Regions from separate parts of the Bacillus sp. AFS031507 genome, predicted to be linked through region 2. Evidence: predicted binding sites of a transcription regulator. Region 2 holds the regulator's gene; each other region holds the start of a gene.
What was found. Region 2 encodes Rex, which represses fermentation and respiration genes when NADH is low (regulators of the CRP and FNR family bind a similar motif). Its sites were predicted from a motif close to TTGTGAAATATTTCACAA; they were not measured.
Positions count from the first base shown of each region.

Region 1: a site for Rex is predicted at 1,970-1,987, ahead of COE25_RS01490 (DoxX family membrane protein). Genes of this name have one in related genera too.
Region 3: a site for Rex is predicted at 1,254-1,271, ahead of COE25_RS21825 (DoxX family membrane protein). Genes of this name have one in related genera too.
Region 4: a site for Rex is predicted at 1,119-1,136, ahead of qoxA (cytochrome aa3 quinol oxidase subunit II). Genes of this name have one in related genera too.

Region 1 covers NZ_NUOW01000001.1:321,151-324,240, reverse strand. Annotated here, with positions in the region: gene COE25_RS01505 (class I SAM-dependent rRNA methyltransferase) at 1-163, shown strand, start outside; gene COE25_RS01500 (hypothetical protein) at 343-564, shown strand; gene COE25_RS01495 (DoxX family membrane protein) at 625-1,134, opposite strand; gene COE25_RS01490 (DoxX family membrane protein) at 1,369-1,878, opposite strand; gene COE25_RS01485 (SRPBCC family protein) at 2,104-2,493, opposite strand; gene COE25_RS01480 (SRPBCC family protein) at 2,547-3,002, opposite strand; gene COE25_RS01475 (ArsR/SmtB family transcription factor) at 2,986-3,090, opposite strand, start outside.
Region 2 covers NZ_NUOW01000035.1:5,176-8,265, reverse strand. Annotated here, with positions in the region: gene COE25_RS25090 (sulfite exporter TauE/SafE family protein) at 1-54, opposite strand, end outside; gene ystJ (NADP-dependent malic enzyme) at 281-1,528, opposite strand; gene COE25_RS25080 (redox-sensing transcriptional repressor Rex) at 1,688-2,344, opposite strand; gene moaC (cyclic pyranopterin monophosphate synthase MoaC) at 2,381-2,878, opposite strand; gene COE25_RS25070 (ABC-F family ATP-binding cassette domain-containing protein) at 3,056-3,090, shown strand, end outside.
Region 3 covers NZ_NUOW01000025.1:94,564-97,653, forward strand. Annotated here, with positions in the region: gene COE25_RS21810 (NCS1 family nucleobase:cation symporter-1) at 1-5, shown strand, start outside; partial or broken gene COE25_RS21815 (2-oxo acid dehydrogenase subunit E2) at 168-604, shown strand; gene COE25_RS21820 (ribonuclease E inhibitor RraB) at 685-1,005, shown strand; gene COE25_RS21825 (DoxX family membrane protein) at 1,361-2,356, shown strand; gene COE25_RS21830 (DinB family protein) at 2,480-2,929, shown strand.
Region 4 covers NZ_NUOW01000024.1:223,860-226,949, reverse strand. Annotated here, with positions in the region: gene qoxB (cytochrome aa3 quinol oxidase subunit I) at 1-123, opposite strand, end outside; gene qoxA (cytochrome aa3 quinol oxidase subunit II) at 113-1,075, opposite strand; gene COE25_RS21210 (heme biosynthesis protein HemY) at 1,450-1,752, shown strand; gene COE25_RS21205 (Hsp20/alpha crystallin family protein) at 1,817-2,239, opposite strand; gene COE25_RS21200 (spore germination protein) at 2,252-2,494, opposite strand; gene COE25_RS21195 (spore germination protein) at 2,515-2,781, opposite strand; gene COE25_RS21190 (Cof-type HAD-IIB family hydrolase) at 2,998-3,090, shown strand, end outside.

The DNA.
Region 1 (3,090 bases), on a different contig from region 2:
TGGGATGGATAAATTCAAGAGCTTTATCGATGCTGCCTTTAAAGAATCTGGCAGCCGCTACAAACAATTGGAAGAATTTTCACTTCCCGTCGATTTCAAAACCGTCAAAGAATTTCCAGAAGGGGACTACTTGAAGGTAGTATTTATTAAAAAAATAAGATAAGAATGGTGCCTGACACCCATATGCAATGAAATGTGGGGGAGGGCCTTTTTTTATTTTCCAGGGTGTTGTAAATCCCATTTTTGCAATATAATAGAGGGAAGATGTTCACGAAATTGTCAAAAATGCTACTTTCGTAACTTACATAAATTAAAAAATAATCATTTCTGGGGGGAAACGATATGATTAGAGCGGCTATTGCTGGTGTTGTTGGTTTTGTGCTTATTTTTATCGAGTCGATGATTGTGATGAAGCTAAAAGGTCTTGAAACGATTGAATTTGGCGGGTTGGCTCCCTTCATTAATGTCTGGGCTATGAATTTCTTTTTCATGTTTGCCATCCTTACACAGGTAACCAATTGGTATATGAACAAAGAAAGTTTAAAAGAAGATAAAAGCTTTTAGGATTAAAAAAAAGCGACGCATCTGGTAGGAAAACCAAGACTGCGTCGCTTTTTGTTTGGATTAAACATTATGTTTTACAGCTTTATTCCCTTTAAATGCAGTGTTACGAATGAATGGGATAACCCAACGGTCAAGACCGATGCGGCCCGCATTATAGCCAGAGAATAGGATGATCGCTCCTAGGAAAAGATCTGTTGGAATATGTGACACAGTTCCTGCTAAGAAAAATGAAAAGTTCATTACAAGTCCAAAGAACATAGCAGCAGTTGTTAAACATCCAAGAATAAGTCCAAGTCCGATTAAGAATTCACCTAGTGGGACGATCGTGTTAAAAATATCAACGTTTGGTAACGCGAAATGCTTTAAGAAATCAACATACCAGCCATAAACCATCGCACCGTCTGGACCTTTCACTGGATTGGCGATTGCCCCTTTTAGATAGCCAGAAGCATCAAAACCGCCTGATAATTTGTGGAACCCAGCTGTTATCCAAGAATACCCCATATATAAGCGAAGAACTGTTAAAATTCCAGCGGCAACTTTGTTTTCTCTTAACCAATTTACTATCATGTGAAACACTCCTTGTTAATTTATTTTTATTTGTTTGTTTGTTTGTTTGTTTGTTCGTTAACTACAACTTTACTATACCAAACTTATTTTGAAATTAGGGCAAATTGTTCACTGTTTCACATATTTGTAAAAAAGTTATGAACAAATTTCAAACGAACAAGATCCTTCACCAGACTCTTGGAGAGTTTTGTATAAAAGGGAGCTTATCAAAGACATTCCCCTTGCTTACTTGCATTAAACGTTATGCTTTACAGTTTTACTACCTTTAAATGCAGTGTTACGAATGAATGGGATAACCCAACGGTCAAGACCGATGCGACCAGCGTTATAGCCTGAGAAAAGAATAATTGCTCCTAGGAAAAGATCTGTTGGAATATGTGACACGGTTCCTGCTAAGAAAAATGAAAAGTTCATTACAAGTCCAAAGAACATAGCAGCAGTTGTTAAACATCCAAGAATAAGTCCAAGTCCGATTAAGAATTCACCTAGTGGGACGATCGTGTTAAAAATATCAACGTTTGGTAACGCGAAATGCTTTAAGAAATCAACATACCAGCCATAAACCATCGCACCGTCTGGACCTTTCACTGGATTAGCGATTGCCCCTTTTAGATAGCCAGAAGCATCAAAACCGCCTGATAATTTGTGGAACCCAGCTGTAATCCAAGAATACCCCATATATAAGCGAAGAACTGTTAAAATTCCAGCGGCAACTTTGTTTTCTCTTAACCAATTTACTACCATGTGAAACACTCCTTGTTAATTTATTTTAGTTGTTTGTTTGTTCGTTAACTACATTTTTACTATACCAAACTTATTTTGAAATTAGGGTAAATTGTTCACTATTTCACATATTCGTAAAAAAGTTGTGAACATTTTATTGCAGGGCCATGAACTCCATTACTTCCTAATTAATAAGAAAAATGCTTGGAGATGCTCCAAGCATTTTTACGTCATTCTGCGTGTGAATTAACCTAAATATTTTTCTAAAGGGTTCCAGTAATTCGCTCCCCATCCTGCTGCAAGATGTTCTCCTTCAGCATCAGGAAAACCAATGTGGTCGAAAACCAAAAGGGTTTTTGAGTCTTGTTCTTTTAGCTCAAACTTAGCAATAGAATAAACTCCCTCTGGCCAGTTCGCTACTCGCCAAGCTTGTACAATTCGCACACCTGGAACAAGTTCAATGTTTCTTCCAAGAATCATGCCGCCAAAACACGAAAAAGTACCACCAGCTTCGGGACTGATTTCTGTAGGTGCACCTCCCGTCATTTTGCTAAATTGTTTCGAATCGGTAAGTGCTTCATATATAAGTCCAGGACTGGCATTGAAAATTACTTCTTGATGAATTATTTTAGTCATTTTTAATTCCTCCAATATATTCAGTAGAAAAGGTTATTTATTTTTTATAAAAATTAATGCATGGCCATTTCGGACCATGGATCTACACCTGGATCATTGCCTTCTGCAAAATCTTTAATGCGCGGCATGTAATGGGACCATCCTTGTTGGTGCGATGGGATTTCTTCAACTGGCAAGTCATAATGGGTTAAAACTAAATTTGTGCCATTTTCTTTCGGAGTCAGTTTGAATTCAACCTTACTTGAACCAGGTGGCACGAGCTTTGATTTTTCCCAACCCCAAGACATGACGATTTTTTCAAAAGGGACAATTTCTAGATATTCGCCCATGGCAATATCGCTGCCATTCACATCAATTCGATATTTACCACCGATTTTTGGTTCGAGCAGAATATGTCTCCCCATCCAGCGAACCATTTTGTCCGCATCAGTAAAGAACGAAAATAATGTTTCCGGGCGGGCTTCAATAAATATTTCTTTTGTGATGATTTCATTATTGGTCTGATTCATTTTTTCTCCTTTCTTCCTCTTCGGCAGCTTCTTTCAAACGAAGTAAACTATCATCCCAAAAACGGTCAATATACTGCTTTAATTCAGA
Region 2 (3,090 bases):
CCCAACAAATCCTAATAATATCCCAAGCACAAACATCGTCAGCACAATCGCCAACTTCATCCCCTCCGATTGCAAAACCCTAGATGTCCTTCTAGGAAATGTTAAAATTACTTACCTAAAAACGTGGTCATACCCACCGATTTAAAAAAGAAAAAAACTATCATTCATTATTGTACTAAAAATTTAAAAGGTATATCGGAATTATGCCCTAATTCCCAAAATTTGAAAGACTACCTCTAGTTTGAGATAGTCCTCCCTTAAAAGCTAGATTTTACTCGACCTAAACATGCACTGGTTGTTTTGCTTCTGCTAATGATAATAGGCGTTGTTTTATTTCCTCAACATTGACATTTTTTTGAGCTACCCCTGTTTCCATTGCAGCGTAAGCGACTGCAGCCGCTACTTGTGCTGCGACCCTAGGATCAAAAGGGTCTGGAATAACATGATCAGCATGAAGTTCTTCATCTGAAATTAATCCAGCAATTGCATATACCGCAGCAAGCTTCATTTCCTCGTTGATTTCCTTTGCACGGACATCTAAAGCACCGCGGAAAATACCTGGGAAAGCAAGCACATTATTAACCTGGTTTGGAAAATCAGATCGTCCTGTACCCACTACAAGTGCTCCTGCTTCTTTGGCCGCATCGGGCATAATTTCCGGTACAGGGTTGGCCATGGCAAAGATAATCGGGTTACGGTGCATAGAACCAACCATATCCTTTGTAACGGCCCCGGCTGCTGATACCCCCACAAACACATCTGCGTCAACGAGCGCATCGGCTAACGCTCCTTGTTTTTGCTCGCGATTTGTCATTCGCGCCATTTCATCTTTGAATCGATTCATTCCGAACGGGCGGCCTTCATAAATAATTCCTTTTGTATCGCATAAAATAACATCCTTCGCGCCCATATGCAGCAGGAGCTTAACAATTGCTACTCCAGCTGAACCTGCTCCGTTTACGGCAACACGAATATCTTTAATTTTTTTATCTGCTAATTTTAATGCGTTGATTAGACCAGCGGCTGTTACAATCGCGGTTCCATGCTGGTCATCATGAAAAACAGGAATCTCGCAGGCTTTGCGGAGGCGGTCTTCAATTTCAAAGCATTGCGGCGCAGCAATATCCTCCAAGTTCACTCCGCCAAATGTTGGTTCTAGCAGCTTGACGGTTTCTACGATCTGGTCTGTGTCAGTGGTGGCCAAGCAAATGGGAAAGGCATCAACATCTGCGAACGATTTGAATAACACGGCCTTTCCTTCCATCACAGGCATCGCAGCTTTTGGTCCAATGTTTCCAAGCCCCAGGACCGCTGTCCCATTGGATACCACTGCGACAAGATTGCCCTTCGAGGTATAATCATAGACTTTATTTTCGTCTGCATAAATGTCCAAACATGGCTCTGCCACACCGGGTGAATAGGCAAGGCTTAAATCTTTTGCATTATGTACTGCCACCTTAGAATAAATCCCAACCTTGCCTTGGTGTTCCTTGTGCATTTTTAACGCTTCATCTCGTAAAATTGACATTGAATTTCCCCCACTTCCCGGTTAGTAACCGCTTGCATTTTATCTACCTACATCTTAGTGCATAAGAAAGTATTTTTATAGATTATGTAATTAAAAAAAGCAGGGAGTTAATCATACAAAAGGCCTTCCACAAATTTTGTGGAAAGCCTTTTTAACTAATTATTCTTCATCTATTTCGACCGTTGGATAATGCTTTAAAAAGTAGACTAGCGATTGAAGCTCCACAGCCAAGTCAATATGATGGACCCTTATTAAGGGTGGAACATTTAACCTCGCTGGAGTGAAATTTAAGATCCCTTTTACATTCGCTTGGACCAGTCGATCGGTTATCATTTGTGCGGCAGGAGCCGGAACCGTTAATATCGCCACTGAAATATTAGTTTCTGATAACACCTTCTCTAAATCGTCCATAGGGTGAACAGGTACCTCGCGAATCATGGTTCCCATTTTGTCGGGATCCACATCGAAGGCGCATTCTATTTTTGTGTTATTATTTTTTAAAAAGTTATAGTTTAAAAAGGCAGTCCCAAGATTTCCGACTCCTATTAAGGCAACCTTAGTTAATTCATCCTGATCTAGGGTCTTTCGGAAGAAGGATATTAAGTAATTAACATTATACCCATAGCCCTTTTTTCCTAACGCACCGAAATAGGAAAAGTCGCGGCGAATCGTTGCTGAGTCTACCTTTACTGCTTCACTCAATTCCGCTGAAGAGACCCTTTGCTTGCCTGAACTTTGCAGGTTTTTTAGAAATCGATAATAGAGGGGCAGCCGTTTTGCTGTCGCCTGTGGTATTTTCGTTGTTTCATTACTCATAATCTCCCACACCCCATGAATGGTTTAGTTAAAAATTTATTTAACTCTTTCATCTCTTTTAAAATCACCGTTTTTACCGCCCGTTTTTTCGACAAGATACGTCGGTCCAATTACCATACCTTTATCAACGGCTTTACACATATCATAAACCGTTAAGGCACATGCGGATGCGGCTGTTAACGCTTCCATTTCTACACCTGTGTTCCCTTTCGTTTTAACGGCTGCAGCAATATATAATTGATAGTTCTCATCCTTATCCTGTTCCCAAGAGAAAGAAATATTAACACCTGTTAATGGAATCGGATGGCACATTGGAATCAAATCCCATGTCTTCTTTGCTGCCATGACAGCTGCTATCTGGGCCACAGCTAAGACATCGCCCTTCTTCATCTCATTATTAGTTATTTTATCATAAATTTCTTTACTAACGGTAATGCTGGAATGAGCAAGCGCCGTACGTGCCGTTTCCGGCTTATCACTGACGTCGACCATTTTTGCTCTGCCTTCTTCATTAAAATGCGTAAATTCTGCCATATAAAAAATCCTCCCATCAAATCATACACTATTTTTCCTTATATGTGTGTGAAACTTTGAACTATATATTACATTTTATGTCGGTTTAAGACTTCACTCCGCTAATATGGCGAGCAGTTTATTGCCGACATACCGGGAATAAGGTACACTAATCCTATGTAATAGAGGTGAATGAGAATGATTTTGCTACAGGTTAATCAATTACAAAAATA
Region 3 (3,090 bases), on a different contig from region 2:
ATTAATAATTGAGTTCAAGGCACCTTCCAGGTAATAGGATGGTGCCTTGCACTTTTTTTAGTCAATTAATATTTTCTAGATGGTACCAGGGACTATTATCATTGAATAAAGAGTAGGCGGGAATAGTCAATTTTCACCCCTTACAAATCACATGTACACTTAATTTTCTTTATAAAAAATTTTATAACATTGGAATTGCAGTCCAAACCGAGAATGGACTTGTTGTATCGGTACTTAAGGATGCAGACTATTAAAATATCTCTGGACTCGCAAAGGAAATCGGCATGCTTACAAAAACAGCAAGAGACAACAAATTAACCATGGATCATATGAAAGGAGGAACATGTACAATTTCGAACATCGGATCAGCTGGAGGACAACGGTTTACTCCATATTAACCATCCAGAAACCTCCATCTTGGGGATTGGGGAAATTATTGAAAAGCCGATCGTGAGGATTGGGGAAATTACCATTGGCAAAATGCTTCCCTCTTTCTCTTAGTTATGACCACTCTGTAATTGACGGCGTTATTGCCCAAAATGCATTAAACCATATTATGAAATTATTGGAAGACCCTGAACTCCTGTTATTGAAATTAGAATGAAAATGAAAATGATTTTATTTTCACGAAGATGTGAATTATAATGACAACAATGAATGTACTAGAATATGGAGGAGAAACGAATGAAATTTCCAAATGATGCTGATGGAGATGCTTTACGTAGTCTATATAAAGAAGGATTAGATTTAAAAAAACAACAATCAGTGGAATTTTTTGTTGCCGTGCCTGACAAAGCAACAGGTGAAAAATTATCGCAAGTATTAAAAGGAGAAGGATTCAATTGTTTCATAGAGCAAGATGACGAAACTGAAGAGTGGGCATGTTGTTGCTCTAAAAGAATGCTATTAAATTATAATGAATTAATTAAAATACAGAATAATTTAAATAACTTAAGTAAACCACATGGTGGTTATTCAGACGGTTGGGGTGTTTTTGTAGAGTAAAAGGATTGAGGGAGGTATTTTGAGTTTAGCGCCTAGTGTGATAGTATCGATCCCCCTTGAGGGAAATATTAATTAAACTGGATCGGACATGTTGCTGCATGTTCGGTCTTTTTAATTCTAAGCTCTTTTAGAAACTTTGTTGCTTTTGTGCCCACTTAATGGCGACTTTAGAAAGGTTTTGAAGAATTCAAAGGCAATCGAGTCCGAACCAGAGTCAGGTTCGGACCATAGGTGATGATCAATTTATTTTGTGAAACATTTCACAAAATGTTCAATAATACGACGTCTATGGAAATGATTTTTCATGTATATTATCACTACAGTCATGTTGTTTATATTACTAGGGGGATTACTAATGAAAAAGATATTTCAGATACTATTAACACTAGGGATTGTTATGACACCTTTTTTTGCACAAGCACATGTGAAGTGGTTCACAAAAGTAGTGCCACATAAGGAGTCTATTGAACATATATTATCACCGATGTTTATATTTTTAACGCTAGTTGCGGCCATTGTTTTAGCTGTATTAACCTTGATCATTCCGAAAATGGCTGAATGGGGACCAATGAAAAAAATGGAGGATCGTCTCTCCAGTTTTAGAAAGTATTCTAGATACTTATTAAAATATGGGACCGCCATTGCGCTAATAATTCAAATGATAAATGGAACGTTATTTGCTCCCGAGTTCCATATAAGTAGTACTTTCATTACTGTATTAGCGTGGGTGACCATTGGAATTTTATTGATTCCGCATCATATTTCAACAAAAATCGGCGCTTCTATTTTATTAGGATTATTTATTTATGTAACGATCCATCATGGCATTTTCTATATGTTAGACTACGGTTTTTATGTAGCCATTATTGGTGTATTATTAGTAGGTAATACAAAGCTGGAGAAGGCAGGGTTTCCATTTCTCTATTTAGGGACAGGACTCTCACTTAGCTGGGTAGCCGTTGAAAAATGGGTATATCCAGGTATGGCATTAGATATTGTCACTAACCATCATGTGCCTACATTTGGCTTCGCACCAGAGTTGTTTGTTGTAATGGCGGCATTTATCGAGTTTGTCGTGGGTTATTTGTTAGTTGTCGGTATCTTAAATCGTGTGTTAGGTTTTGTGGTAACAGGCATTTTTATCTCAACCACGATGCTCTTTGGAATGACAGAAGTCATCGGCCATTTCATGATTCACATTGTATTAATCATCTTCATTATTGAGGGTGTTTCATTCTATAACCCGCCGATTAAAATGCATAAAACTAAAACAGATCAATTTATCTTTGTATTTTTAAACTTCATTTTTGTGCTAGCAACCTTTTTATTGATTTACTATCGTTTCGCATAAGGCCATTTGTAGTGAGATTTTTCTTAAAGACTTAAACTGAGTACTAATGATCGTGTCTAAATATATAATCGTTATAAATTTTATTTGCTAACACATATTGATAAAGTACATGGAGGTGGTCAAGTGGAAACGATCCGAAATATGTTTGAGCATTTAAACTGGGCTAATCAACGAATTCATGAAACCTTGCAAAATATGGAAGGGGAGAACAAACAGGTTAACAATCTATTCTCACATATCCTTCTGGCAGAACATGTGTGGTTTACTAGGTTAATAGGGTCAGACAGTTCAAAAATACCTATCTGGGCAGAGGTCAGTTTAGGTGCTTGTACAGAAATGGTTAACCAAAATAATCTAAACTTTAAAGAATTTCTTTCTGGTTTATCTATTCCTGCTCTCGATCAGATCGTGTCATACAGAAATAGTAAAGGCAATGAGTTTAATAATTCGGTAAGAGATATCTTTACCCATGTTGCACTACATGGTCAATATCATCGAGGACAGATCAATCTACTTCTCAGAGCAAATGAAATCGAACCTGTTAATGTTGATTTTATTACATTTAGGAGATAGATGAAGGAATCTGGTATCAATAAGGTGTTATTAAGCAAGATTTATAATGATTTAAGATAATAAATGTTAATGAAAAACTCTAGACACAATCGTTAGGTTGGTCCTAGAGCTTTTATTTTTTGTATTCAATTATAAAATTCGTCGATTTGTGCGACGGTTCG
Region 4 (3,090 bases), on a different contig from region 2:
TTTCCATTTCTTTAAATAGGTAACCCCTGCTACAATTCCTATCATTGTTAATAGAATAGCAATCTGAGAACCTAGTATTAATGGGTTGCCGACAATAAAAAAGTCATGCCAATTAATGCCCATCGTGCTCACCTCCATCTGATTTTTCGCCCATGTCCATAGAATGCCCATTTGTTTCTTTCTCTTTAAAAATCTTTCCTTTGACGCCATGTACTTCGTACAATTCAGGATTTGTATAAGTTTTAGAATTCATATCAGCATGATTTACCCAGGCTAGATGAGTTCCAAGGAATGTTTCACGACCTAAGTGTGTAGGTTTTAGAAGTTGATTGTATTTCTTTTCTGTTAACTTAGGGGCAGTATCTTTGACATCCTTAACCCACTTTTCAAAGGCTTGCGGGGATTTCGCTTCAACTGTAAATTCCATTTCTGCATATCCCTTGCCGTTAAAGTTTGTATTTCTACCTAGAAATTCTCCAGGCTTGTCTGCTGTGAGATACAACTCTGTCTCCATTTTGTTCATGGTATACTTTTGACCACCTAAAGCAGGAACCCAGAAGGATTGCATTGTACCAGCAGAGGTTAACTTAAACTGTACCGGAGTGCCAGCAGGAATATTCACATAGTTCACTGTCTCGATCCCTTGTTCTGGATAGCTAAAAATCCACTTCCAATCAGCTGATGTTACATTAATGGTAATAGGTTTTTTATTTTCATACCCGGCAGGTACTTTCTCTAATTTATATATTGTTTTAACAGTTGGAATCGTTAAAGCAATGACAATCAGAATAGGAATGACAGTCCAAATAATCTCTAATTTTGTACTTCCGTGTTCTTCAGGCGGTTCGTAATCTGCATTTTCAGGTTTCGCACGATATTTCCAAATGATATATCCAAATAAACCGAACACAACAACAACCACCAACAGCATAAAAATAAGTGACCAGTTAATTAATTCTAGAATGTCACGTGCGGCAGGGCCTTTTGGATCAAAGACGACCATATTCGTACAGCCGCTTAAAAGTAAAGTTGGTACTAAAGCTAACAGTGGAATGATGTAGCTTTTTTTAAACATGAATATTTCTCCCTTCTAGAATGTTCATTTTTTGATATGATTATCGTGAATTCATTCACAAACAAAACAAGACTAATTCCTTCCTTCATTGTAAAAGATGTAAGAATTTAAATTAATTATCATTTAATATTAATTAGTCTGTATGTATTTCCTAAAATCTATATTATCAACATTGCTGTGATGTTAATATAGGTTTTTGGATTAAATTGTGACAAATTTGTTAAGGTTTTAAAATCCCTTACTAGGAAAAATTAGGTAAGTTGATTTTACAAAAAGTGCATTTATGACTTTTGTTGTTTCAAAGCTAAACATTGTCTATTTTGGATTTAAAGTGGGATAATATAAAGGAATACATAGATAGAGGAGAGCAAAAAATGAAGGTAAAAGTTAATCGGAATGCAGCAAAAGCATTGAAGAAAATGATGGAACAAGAAGAGGCACAAGGGAAATTGTTTCGAGTATATGTGACAAGTATCCACGGGGACCACGCCCATTATGATTTAAAGCTTGATACACCAACAGAAAACGATGTAGTGGTTACAAGTGATAAAGAAATTGACTTTATTCTTGATAAAAATGATCCGACATTAAATAATATCTGGATTCAATATTTCCAATTACCAAAAGAAGAATGGCTAATTACCAACCCAACAATGGGCGTTCATCATCACCATTAATAAAACAAGAAAAAACGCTTGTGAGTTCACTGCGTTTTTTTTTGGTGACTATTTTCTTTTCTTTCTATTGACAATTATTTAACACACTTTTTCGAGGATATGATATATGAAGTAGTCCATTATAAATTTGTGTTTGCATTAAATGAACATATGTTGGTTCTGGAAGTTCAATTACACGTTCAAAATCACCATATATTCGCTCTCTTTTCATTTCCATTTCAAATGGTAGAACCGGCTTTATTCTGCCATTAATTTTTAAATGTGTATTTGTGATTAAGTTAATTGAAAGATCTTCTTGATTTACTCCAGGTATTTCAAAAATAATATAGTAATAATTTTCATTTTGATATATATCAAATTTTGGATTACATACCGCTTCTCTAAAAAATTCATCAGGATGTTTTTGCTTAAGTACACTAGACCAAAAATTGCTCTCTCTATATTCATTTGTAATCTCTAGCCATTTTCTCATTTTTTCTATATCCATCTTACTACTCCTTTAAATTTGATTGGCGATAGGCATAGAAGGGTTAGCTATTTGATCCTGATCACTAATATCTGGATCTATATTGCCTGAGTTCATAAGAGAAGAAGCAGGTGAAAAATCACCTAAAGAAAAATTTGCTCCGACAAATTTACTATTGGCAGTATGGCTGTTATGCACAGTGGGACCTATATCAACATTTCCGTTTTGCGTAGCTCCATTAATCTTAAAATTTAAAATATTTATTTGAAATGGCATATCATATAACCCCTATAATGTTAGATTGGTAGTACAGGTTGAATGGGTTTATTTACATTTGCAACATCAGTAGTTCCAATTGAAGTTTGATCATTGACGTCAGGATCATTTAATAGGTTTTCCATCATTGCCTCAGTCGGTGAAGTGTCTCCATATGAAGCATTAATTCCTTGCGATTTAGTATTGGAAGTGGGACTATTATGAGATGCTTCCCCTATAGTTATGGAACCATTACCCGAAATACTATTGATTTTTAAATAATATAAATTGATTACAACCGATGGCATCTTTAAACACCTTTCTATCCTTTGGCTTATGGGTACTATATGCGATGGTGTGCCTATTTGTTACTTAATGGTTGTTGTATTAGAAATGTTTTGGATTTCACTTGACTCTTCTTTGTCTACCGTAAATATATTATGTAAACTTAATTATTTGATTAATTTTTAGTAATGGTGTTAATCTTATAGATGGAAATGTAAGAAGGGAGCACTTTAATACATATGGATAATTTTAAAAATGATGTTGAAATCAAATTAGTAGCACTTGATATGGATGGCACACTATTAAATAATAAAGGCCAGATATCGGAAGCA